DNA from 2 places in the Weizmannia agrestimuris genome. Region 2 is predicted to be linked to the other one. Evidence: predicted binding sites of a transcription regulator. Region 2 holds the regulator's gene; the other holds the start of a gene.
The links. The regulator NrdR, encoded in region 2, represses ribonucleotide reductase genes. The targets are predictions, from matches to a motif close to AACACNATATATNGTGTT.

Region 1: a site for NrdR is predicted at 2,432-2,449, ahead of NFR98_RS01370 (vitamin B12-dependent ribonucleotide reductase). Genes of this name have one in related genera too.

What each region holds. Positions count from the first base shown of each region.
Region 1 is NZ_CALPDC010000002.1:11,924-17,465, forward strand. Features, by position in the region: gene gcvPB (aminomethyl-transferring glycine dehydrogenase subunit GcvPB) at 1-724, shown strand, start outside; gene NFR98_RS01360 (rhodanese-like domain-containing protein) at 759-1,145, opposite strand; gene NFR98_RS01365 (lipoate--protein ligase family protein) at 1,392-2,228, shown strand; gene NFR98_RS01370 (vitamin B12-dependent ribonucleotide reductase) at 2,575-5,133, shown strand; partial or broken gene NFR98_RS01375 (NAD(P)/FAD-dependent oxidoreductase) at 5,348-5,542, shown strand, end outside.
Region 2 is NZ_CALPDC010000004.1:8,867-14,408, reverse strand. Features, by position in the region: T-box leader at 1-65, opposite strand, end outside; gene NFR98_RS03315 (putative sporulation protein YtxC) at 181-1,017, opposite strand; gene dnaI (primosomal protein DnaI) at 1,143-2,078, opposite strand; gene NFR98_RS03305 (replication initiation and membrane attachment family protein) at 2,084-3,481, opposite strand; gene nrdR (transcriptional regulator NrdR) at 3,496-3,954, opposite strand; gene NFR98_RS03295 (glyceraldehyde-3-phosphate dehydrogenase) at 4,239-5,273, opposite strand; gene coaE (dephospho-CoA kinase) at 5,405-5,542, opposite strand, start outside.

The DNA.
Region 1 (5,542 bases), on a different contig from region 2:
CGGTGCCAACTTGAATGCCGTGCTTGCGAAGGCGCGCCCGGGCGATATGGGATTCGATGTTGTCCACCTGAATCTTCATAAAACGTTCACAGGCCCCCACGGCGGCGGTGGCCCGGGTTCGGGTCCGGTCGGCGTCAAAAAAGAGCTGATCCCGTTTTTGCCGGTGCCGGTTGTTGCGAAAAAAGGCGACCGCTATGTGCTGGATGAAGACCGGCCGCAATCGATCGGCAGGGTAAAGCCGTTTTACGGCAATTTCGGCATCAATGTCCGGGCCTATACGTATATCCGTTCAATGGGGCCGGATGGCTTGCGGGAAGTGACCGAGAATGCGGTGATCAATGCCAATTATATGATGAGGAAACTGGCGCCGTATTACGACCTGCCGTATGACCGCCATTGTAAACATGAATTTGTGTTAAGCGGCAGGCGCCAGAAAAAACTCGGGGTGCGGACGTTTGATATTGCCAAGCGGCTGCTTGATTTCGGCTTCCATCCGCCAACTGTGTATTTCCCGCTCAATGTGGAAGAGTGCATGATGATTGAGCCGACGGAAACAGAGTCGAAGGAAACGCTGGATGCCTTTATTGACGCGATGATCCAAATCGCAAAAGAAGCGGAGGAAAATCCGGAAATCGTCCAGGAAGCCCCGCATACAACCATTGTCAAACGCCTGGATGAAACGCGGGCGGCACGAAAACCGGTTTTGCGTTATGTGAAAAAATAAAAAGAAAAATGCCGCAGCATTGCCGCGGCATTTTTTATTTCCCTGATTTGATTTTGCCTGTCCAGTTTTTAAAGCCGCCTTTCAACTGGTAAAGGTCGCGGCAGCCGTTTTTATAAAGCATTTCAGCGGCGCGCCCGGTGCGCGTCCCGTTCTGGCAATATAAATAAACCGGTTTATCGGTCCGGATCTCTTTTAATCTCATTTTCAGCTGAGACAGCGGAATATTGCGTGCGCCTAAAATATGTCCGTTTGCAAATTCATTCGGTTCGCGCACATCAATGAGCTGCGCTTTGCGGTAACCCGCCTTGAATTCTTCTTCCGTCAAGCTTTTCAGGATTTTTTTCTGCCGGTAGTATCTGGCGAGAGTATATGCTACTACCGCAACAATAACAATGATGAGTGTGTACCACGATTGTGACATCTTTCGTGCCCCCTTTCTTACCTGATGCGCTATCTACTATTATATTCGTGTTGCGCTTCTGAATCAAAATCTTTTTTTAAGAAACATGTCACCGCTATTTTTTCCGTTTTTTCCGTCTGAAAAGCCCGTAACCGTTCTGTTTTAAGCACCAGCGGAAAAATCGGCACAAACTTGAGCGGGGCTTTGCCGTTTTTCGTCGTTTTTTGGTAAACTGGTAAAGTGATATTTTAAAGAAGAGGGGTACATATGGGAAAAGAAACCTGGTTGTTTGTAGATTCAGGCCACTGTCCGCCGTTTTTTAACATGGCGCTGGATGAGGCCCTGCTTGACTGGCACAGCAAAGGGGAGATCCCGCCAGCCATCCGCTTTTACGGCTGGGATCCGGCCACCCTTTCAATCGGGTATTTCCAGCGGGCAAAACAGGAAATCGATCTCGAAGCGGTAAAACGATACGGGCTCGGTTTTGTCCGGCGACCGACAGGGGGAAGGGCTGTTTTGCACGAGCACGAGCTGACCTACAGCGTGATCGTGTCGGAAGCGCATCCGGATATGCCGAAAACGGTCACGGAAGCCTACCGTGTCATTTCAGAGGGGCTTGTCAGGGGATTTCGTGCGCTCGGCCTGGAGGCGTATTTTGCAGTGCCGCGAACGGAAGCAGAACGGGAGGCACTAAGGTCTCCGCATTCTTCGGTTTGTTTTGATACGCCGAGCTGGTACGAACTGGTCGTGGAAGGGCGAAAAGTCGCCGGCAGCGCACAGACGCGGCAGAAAGGCGTCATTTTGCAGCACGGCTCGATTTTGCTCGATATGGATGAGGACAAGCTGTTCAGCCTGTTTAAATATCCGAATGACAGAGTGAGAGAAAGGATGCAGCGGAGTTTTAAGAAAAAGGCGGTTGCAATCAATGAGCTGCGCAACGTTCCCGTCACATACGAGGAGGCAAAAGAGGCTTTCCATAAGGGGTTTGAAGAAGGGCTCGGCATCCGGCTGGAACCGTACACGCTGACGCCGGCGCAACAGGCGTATGTCGAAGAACTGGCAGACAGAAGGTACCGGTCGGATGAATGGAATTTTAAGAGATAAATGAACATTTGTTTTTTTTAGCGGCCAGAGGTATGATTTTTCGCTTTTTCCTTTAGTGCCGCGCTTTTTATGGCTGCTTTTTTGATGCAAGCGGCAAATTTTTTCGTTATGCCCGGGTTTGCCTGCTTTTTCGGGGGATTTCTCAGATTTTCGGCATGGTTTATTCTTTTTTTCATTTGACAAAAAGAAAGAGGTTTGACCTAAACACAATATATGGTATATAAAAACAAAATGTCAATACAATATCTAGTATTTTTGCTTGCAATTTTTCCCTGCGGTGTGCTATTTTAAAGGAGGCAGAACCACCAGAGAATTTGCATGGAGAAATAGAGAAGGAGTTGTCGTTATGTCTGTTGCTTCGACAGAAAAATTATGGAATGTGGAGAAGCTGAACGAAGATATCCGCTTATTTCCGCAGGTCCATCCGATTACACCGGATATGAACATTACGTACAAAGGCGTTTCAAGGCTTGTCATGATTGACAGATACGCGTTTAAAGACACGGAAAAAGTCACATTGGGCAAGGGCGATTTTGTTGTCCTCACGATTAAAGAAGACCCGAAATTTCCGGCCAGGGGGCTCGGCGTCATTAAAGGGATCGACTGGGAAAAAAATGAAGCGGAAGTCTTAATTGAAGAAGATTACCGCCAGGCGCTGGAACACCCGGATGAAAGAGAAACGGGGGTCATCAAAAGGTCGCTTGATATCATTGAAAAGCCTCTTGAAGTCTACTACGAACAAATCGCAAAACGGAATGCAACCGGCTTAGCGGCAGTGGAAAAAACAGAAGAGAAACGGAAAGAATGGTTTGAGAAGTTTTACAATGAACTGGTAAACTTAAACTTTATCCCGGCAGGCCGCGTCCTCTACGGCGCCGGCTCGGAAACGGAAGTGACTTATTTTAATTGTTATGTGATGCCGTTTGTACCGGATTCAAGGGAAGGCATTTCCGAACACCGTAAACAGGTGATGGAAATTATGAGCCGCGGCGGCGGAGTTGGGACAAACGGTTCGACGCTGCGCCCGCGCAATACGCTGGCTAGAGGGGTCAACGGCAAATCAAGCGGCTCTGTCTCATGGCTCGATGACATCGCCAAACTTACGCACCTGGTCGAACAGGGCGGCAGTCGCAGGGGAGCGCAAATGATCATGCTGGCTGTCTGGCACCCGGACATTGTCGAATTTATCATTTCGAAAATGCAGAATCCGCGGATTTTGCGTTTCCTGATCGAAAATACGAACGATGAATGGATCCGCAAGCTTGCCCACGATAAATTGAAATTCACGCCGCTCTCTGAAATGGAAAGGCAAATGTACCATGGGATTGTGAACTACAAACATATTCCGGGCCAAGGCGGCTTTACGGAAGAAGTCATGAAAGAGGCGGAAGAAAAACTGGAAACAGGCGGCCATTACACCGTTCATAATCCGGAATTTTTAACCGGCGCCAATATTTCCGTCTGCCTCACAAAAGAATTTATGGAAGCAGTTGAGCAAGACGCAGAATTCGAGCTGAAATTTCCGGATGTGGAAAATTACAGCGAAGAAGAAATGCGCATATACAATGAAGAATGGCATAAGATCGGCGATGTGCGCGAATGGGAAAAACTTGGCCGCAAAGTGCGCGTCTATCGCAAAATCAAAGCAAAAGAACTTTGGAATTTGATTAACATCTGCGCGACTTACTCGGCGGAACCGGGCGTCTTCTTTATCGACAACGCCAACGACATGACAAACGCAAAAGCATACGGCCAGAAAGTCGTCGCAACAAACCCTTGCGGAGAGCAACCCCTTGCGCCCTATTCCGTCTGCAACCTGGCAGCAGTCAATCTTGCAAAAATGGTCGACAAAGAAACGAAAGAAGTGCGCTGGGACCAATTGAAACAAACCGTCCATACCGGCGTCCGCATGCAGGACAATGTCATTGACGCGACCCCGTACTTCCTGAAAGAAAACAAAAAACAGGCGCTCGGGGAACGGCGTGTCGGCCTTGGCGTTATGGGCTTAGCCGACCTTCTCATTTATATGGAAAAAGAATACGGATCTGAAGAAGGCAATAAACTTGTCGACAAAGTGTTTGAAACAATCGCGACCGAAGCATACCGCGCATCCATTGAGATCGCAAAAGAAAAGGGGAGTTTCCCGTTTTTAACGGGTGAAACCGAAGAAGAGACAAACCGCCTGCGCCATGCATTCACGGAAACCGGCTATATGAAAAACATGCCGGAAGACATCCGCAAGGCGATTTTAACACACGGCATCCGGAACTCCCATTTGCTAACCGTTGCACCAACCGGATCCACCGGCACCATGGTTGGCGTTTCCACTGGGCTGGAACCGTATTTTTCCTTTTCCTATTTCCGCAGCGGTCGCCTCGGCAAATTTATCGAGGTCAATGCGGATATCGTCCAGGAGTATCTGGATAAGCACCCGGAAACGGACAAAGACCATCTGCCAAACTGGTTTGTAACCGCGATGGATCTTGCACCGGAAGCCCATGCCGATGTCCAATGCGTCATCCAGCGCTGGGTGGACAGCTCGATTTCGAAAACGGTCAACGCCCCGCGCGGCTACACGGTTGAACAGGTGGAAAAAGTGTACGAACGCCTGTATAAGGGCGGCGCGAAAGGCGGAACCGTTTATGTGGACGGGAGCCGGGATTCGCAAGTCCTGACATTGAAAGCAGAAGAACCACAGGAAGAAAAACAGGAAAAAGCGGAAGTCAAACACGCGAAACAGCATGTCGTCCTGGTTGATACCATCCCGGATATCCGGTCAACAAACGTCACATACGGCAACGAAATCGGCGATACCTGCCCGATCTGCCGGAAAGGGAAAGTTAAGGAAATCGGCGGCTGCAATACATGCGATAACTGCGGCGCGCAATTAAAATGCGGCTTGTAAATGGAATAATGGAGAAAAAAACGGAGCAAAGTGATGCTCCGTTTTTTTTCGCTTATAAAACACCGGTTAAAAGAATCATCAGAAAAATGGTTAAAAAATTTTAATTCGAATATTGACAGCAAAAATGTCCGATGCTACTATTTATATATCAAAAACAATATATAACGTGTTAAAAACGTTATATAAATTAAAATGATAAAAAGGAGGGCGGTTGATGGACGAAACCGTTTATGATGTGACGATTATCGGCGGCGGGCCTGTTGGTTTATTTGCGGCTTTTTACGGCGGCTTGCGGCAAATGAGAGTTAAAATCATTGAAAGCATGTCGCAACTTGGCGGGCAGCTTGCCGCGCTTTACCCCGAAAAATACATTTATGATGTAACCGGTATGCCAAAAGTGAAAGCGCAA
Region 2 (5,542 bases):
CAGCCTGAGGCTTTCCTCTCTGAAAGGCGGTAACAGAATCCTGTTGTCCTCGTCATCACATTGACTTTTTCATTTCCAATTGATTATGTAAGTAATTATAGAAGTTTGCAATGAAAAAATCAAGGGATGGCGATTGATTTTATTGCCGTGCTGCATTTGCCCCCGGTTCAAGCCCCCTTTTTATTCACTGGCGGCGAATTGATCGTGCATAAAATGCATCCGGCTTTTCACGGCCACCCGTTCTTCAAAAATATTGCATATCGTACGAATCAAAGCCTGGTCCGGCGTATCCGTATAAATTTCAATCCGGCTGGGCGCAATCGATAAAAGCGGTGCAATTGTGACTGAGTCAATATAGACAGGGTGGTTGGACAGAAGCCTGCGGTCAATCAATCCGTTCAGTTCTTCCCTCGTCATTTCCCGGAATTGGCCGTTGTAAAATTTCACCTGTTCCCCGAGGCAAAGCTTTATTTTTTCCCTTTTTGGTTCTTTTTGCTTTAAGTAATCCCTAAGGCTTTGCACAAAAATCTGGTATTCCTGTTCCATTTTGTATTCGTCAATCGCAATGCCGATGTATCGGTCAAGACAGTCAAAATAGCCTTTTAAGCGGAACGTCAGCACGGAAGCGAGCGGCAATGTGCACGATTCGCCAACCAGCGGTGCGACCGCTCCTTCAATAGCGGCGCGTTCGTCGATCTCACCCGCCAGATCCGTCAGCTCCGGCCGCTCTCCTTTCAGCATGCCGTCTACGATTTCGAGTATCCGGTTTTGCTCTTCTTCCGCCTGAAAAAAATAGGCTTGTTTCAGTTGGTTACAAATCCACTCGTTTCTTTTTTTCTTCATGATGAAATTTGCAACGGCTGCCTGCAGTTCCTGTTTATTGCCGGCCGCTTCCACAACATAATGTATTTTCCCATGCAGCACTGCTTCCCGGATTTTCACAGTGCGCCGTTTTTCCTTTGCAAAATATGCTTTTATCCATAATGCATCATCCTTGTCCCTGATCAGGAATTCCAATCCAAGCCCCCCCTGTACGGTAAAACATTCTCGTTTGCTTTACCTTATGTATATGAAGCGGCATCAGCAAATAGAAGACGGGAAAGCGTTACGAAATGAAAAAGGCGGGCCCCCTCATGCAAGGGTCAGGCCCGCTGGTTCGGCCCCTCCATCCGGACAGGGGCGCTTAAATATTTGATGCGCTCGAGAATGCGCGCTGCTTTCAATTCTTCCTTTTCCCCGCGCTGGGTATAAGTGAAATGGTACTCTAAATCCTCATAGCTGAAATTGGATGTAAAAAAAGTGGGAAGGTCTTCCTGCATCCTGTATTGGAGAATCGGGCCGAGCACTTCATCCCGCGTCCAGCTCGAGTTCGTTTCCGCACCGATATCATCCAACATCAATACGGGCACTTGCTTCACCGTATCCAGCTTTTCCCCGGTGGAGTGGTCGCCGATCGAGTCCTTCATTTCGCGGAAAAACTCAGGCACATACACGATTAAAGAAGAGACCTGTTTCCGGTCCGCCAGCTCGTTCGCAATTGCACCAAGCAAATACGATTTGCCGACGCCGAAATTGCCGTATAAATATAGTCCCTTCATTTTTTTGCCCGGCTCGTATTCACGGACAAAGCGATGCGCAAAATCGTATGCATCAAGACGCCCCATTTGTTCAAGGAAAAAATCACCAAAGGACGCCTCCAATATTTTTTTCGGCATGTGCATGCTTTGGATCAGCCTGCGCGTTTTATTGCGCTCATCCTCCAATATTTTCTTCTGGCACCTTTTATAGTGGATCTCAATATTGCCATGTTCAATAACGAGTTCCGGCACATACCCTTTCATCATATTCACGCATTCGCCAAGGCTTTTGCACCGGCTGCAATTTTTTTCCTGTGAAATGAATTCGTACAGTTTCATCCAGCTTTTTTCAATCATCGATTTTGTGACTTCACCGTGGTGTGCATCCAAAAAAGCGCGGATGTCGGGATGCGTGATGATTTCCTGCTTCATTTCTTCATAACGCTTGCGGAAACTAGGATTGGATGAAAGCCTTTTGAGTGTCTCATTTATGTTTTCCACCGCCTTCACCCTTTCTTGTATTGTTCACGTATTTTTTCAAGCCTTTTTCTTTTTTCTTCCATTGACTCGCCATCGGCTTGGACCGCGGTCGCAGTGGTTTTTTGGTCTTCTTTTTTAAACCAGTCCGGCAGCTTTTCAACCCGGACCGGCTTTCTCCGTCCGGTGCCGTTCTTCTCTTTATTGTTCAGCCATTGTTTGTACTGGCGGTCTTCTTTTTTGGCAAACGCCATCGCTTCCTTGGCGGTTTTCAGTTTTTTGCGCGCCCAATGGGAAGCCACTTTTTCTAAATAATTTTTCGACAGCTTCATATCGGTTTTAAATAAAACATATTGGATTAGTACATTTACAACCCCAAGGGGAAGCTGCTGGGCAAACATGACTTCTTCAATGGCGGCAAGATCTGCTTTCGCCGGTTCGCTGCCGCCCGAAAAATCGATCAGCATTTGTCTCGGAGAAGTCGTTTCCAGGTAGCGGAGGAATTTCTCCTCATCGTTTTCCGGCTCTTTTTGTTCTTTCGCATCCGCTTCTGGCTGGAAGCGGTCAACAAGGCGTGGCAGTTCGTCATGATGTTCAATCTGGTACCAGCTGCGCGCGATTTTCCGCAAATCCTCCACCCGGATTTCCAAGTCTGCCGTCAATGCCTGGAGCAAAATTTTCTTTATGTCCAGCTCATTTAAACCGTATAAAAATGAAAGCTTCACAATCGCTTCTCTGACTTCCGGCGTAATGGCACGCAGCGGAATCAGTTCATCACGTAAGTTTGCATATAAAAGGTCAAAATTAAAATGGGTGTTTTCGATTTTTATGACCGGGGCGGCGGTTTTTTCGATATAGCGGCGGTTTTCTTCCAGTCGGCTGATTTGCTGCGCTTCCGCCTCATTCAGCACTTCGGGGCCGATTTTTGCGGCATACACATCCTGGAATGAGCGGGTGATGTCCCGGTACTCACCCGGTTCTACGGCGCGGTCGGAGAAGAAGTGTTTCAACCGCTGGAAATGTGTTCTGCCGAGCTGCCGGTACAGGAAAACATTTAACAAACCGTCGTTGAAAAACTGTTCCGGGGACAGGGGCGGCTGCAGTTCGTATATAAACATGCGGATGTCGTCCGTTTGTTTCATATATGTTTTCAAAAGCCCAATGCCTTCAAGCTTCAGCCGGGCTTCGTAAATTTCAGACAAATTCATGGATAAAAAGCTCATCAGATGGTAATGGTTCCAGTCTTCGGACCAGAGCCGGCCGACTTCCACTTCATTCCATAATGTCATATACAGGCTGTAACATTGCGGCCCGATTAACGGCTGGTACAGGAGCGAAATGACCTTTTGATCGTAGTCCTGAAGCAGGCCGTTTGACGATGCACGATAACGGTCAGCTGGCTGTATTTCATTCCAAATCGGTTTCATAAAAGGCACTCCGTTTAAGCATTCTTGTTGAGCAATTCTTTCAGTTCATCGAGAAAAACATTCAAGTCTTTAAATTGGCGGTAAACGGAAGCAAAGCGGACATAGGCCACTTCATCCACTTTCGACAGCCTGTCCATCACCATTTCCCCGATCAGGGTGGAACTGACTTCTGTATATCCTTGCCTGCGGATTTCTTTTTCGATCTCCATGGAGATTTTTTCAAGCTGGTCCAGCGACACAGGCCGTTTTTCACACGCTTTAATCAGCCCGCGCAAAATTTTCTCACGGTTAAATTCTTCGCGGTTGCCGTCTTTTTTCACGACAATGAGCGGGGTTTCTTCCACTTTTTCAAACGTGGTGAAGCGGTACGAGCAGTCTTCGCATTCACGCCTTCTGCGGATGGAACGGCCTTCGTCCACCGGCCTTGAATCGATCACACGCGTATTGTTGCTATGGCAAGACGGACATTTCATATGAACCCCCCGTTCTGATACATTCTTACTACCATCATATATAAAAGAAGGCGAATAGACAACAGAAAGGTTTATCCTATTCCCGAAAGAAATTTATACATGCAGAACATATTGGATGTATCTTCTGTTTGTATATCCGGAAAAGTCCTCACTTTTCATCTATCCATCAATAGAATAGAAAGGTTTACACTTCTATTTCGTCAGCGTCCCGCACAAGTCATCCTCCGGCGCGGCTCTGAAAACTGGTAACGAAAACGGAGCAGGCTGGTGCTGCTCCGTTCGGCTTAGGCAATATTGATTTTCCCGGTTTCTTCCATTTTTTCCGCGACGAGCTGTGCCAGTTGTACGACGCGGCAAGAATAGCCCCATTCATTATCGTACCAGGCCAACACCTTGACTTTGCTTCCATCCATGACCATCGTGGATAAGCCGTCGACAATGGCCGAGTACGGATTTGTCGTATAATCCGAAGAAACGAGCGGCACTTCTGTATAGTCCAAAATGCCTTGCAGCGAGCCTTTCGCCGCCGCCTTAAATGCATCATTCACTTCTTCTGCCGTCACTTCTTTTTTCAAATCGACGACAAGGTCCACTAGCGATACATCCGGGGTCGGAACACGCAGCGCCATGCCGTGCAGTTTCCCTTTCAGTTGCGGGAGGACAAGGCCTAACGCTTTTGCCGCCCCGGTTGTCGTCGGAATGATCGATTTGCCACAGGCCCGGGCACGCCTTAAATCTTTATGCGGATTGTCGATATTGTTCTGGTCATTCGTATAAGAATGGACTGTTGTCATCAGGCCGTTTACAATCCCGAATTGTTCATCAAGTACTTTCGCGACCGGTGCCAGGCAGTTTGTGGTGCAGGAAGCGTTCGAGATAATATGATGCCGCTCGATATCTAAAACGTTTTCATTTACCCCTAAAACAATCGTGACATCTTCATTCTTCCCGGGCGCTGTCAACAGTACTTTTTTCGCGCCTGCCTGAAGATGGAGCGCGGCTTTTTCCCTTGCATTGAATTTTCCGGTTGCTTCAATTACCACATCAATATCCATTTTTCCCCACGGCAGTTGGGCCGGATTGCGTTCCGCCAAAAGCCGGATGCGTTTGCCGTTCACAATGAGTGCTTCCTCTTCTTCCACTTCCACTTCTCCGGGAAATACGCCGTGGATGGAGTCATATTTAATCAAATGTGCCAGTGTTTCCGCCGGATAGCAGGCATTCACCGCCACAATATTTAAAGCGTTATCCATCATGGCTTTTCTGAAAACCATTCTGCCGATGCGGCCGAAACCATTAATCGCAATTTTTGTTTCCACAGTGCAGACAACTCCTTCGAATAATAAATGACATACTTTTAATCCATTATTCATCAATTAGTATATCATATTTTAAAAGTTATGTAGCGTTATTCCCCTATTTTTGCATAAAAAAAACCATGATGTACCCATCATGGAACGAGCTGCCAATCTGACACGATTTTTTCAAGCTGCTGTTTTGTTTCCTCCAGGCTGCCATTGTTGTCGAGCACCGCATCCGCCAGTGCCTTTTTTTCGCTCAGCGGCATTTGCGCCCGGATCCGCATCTG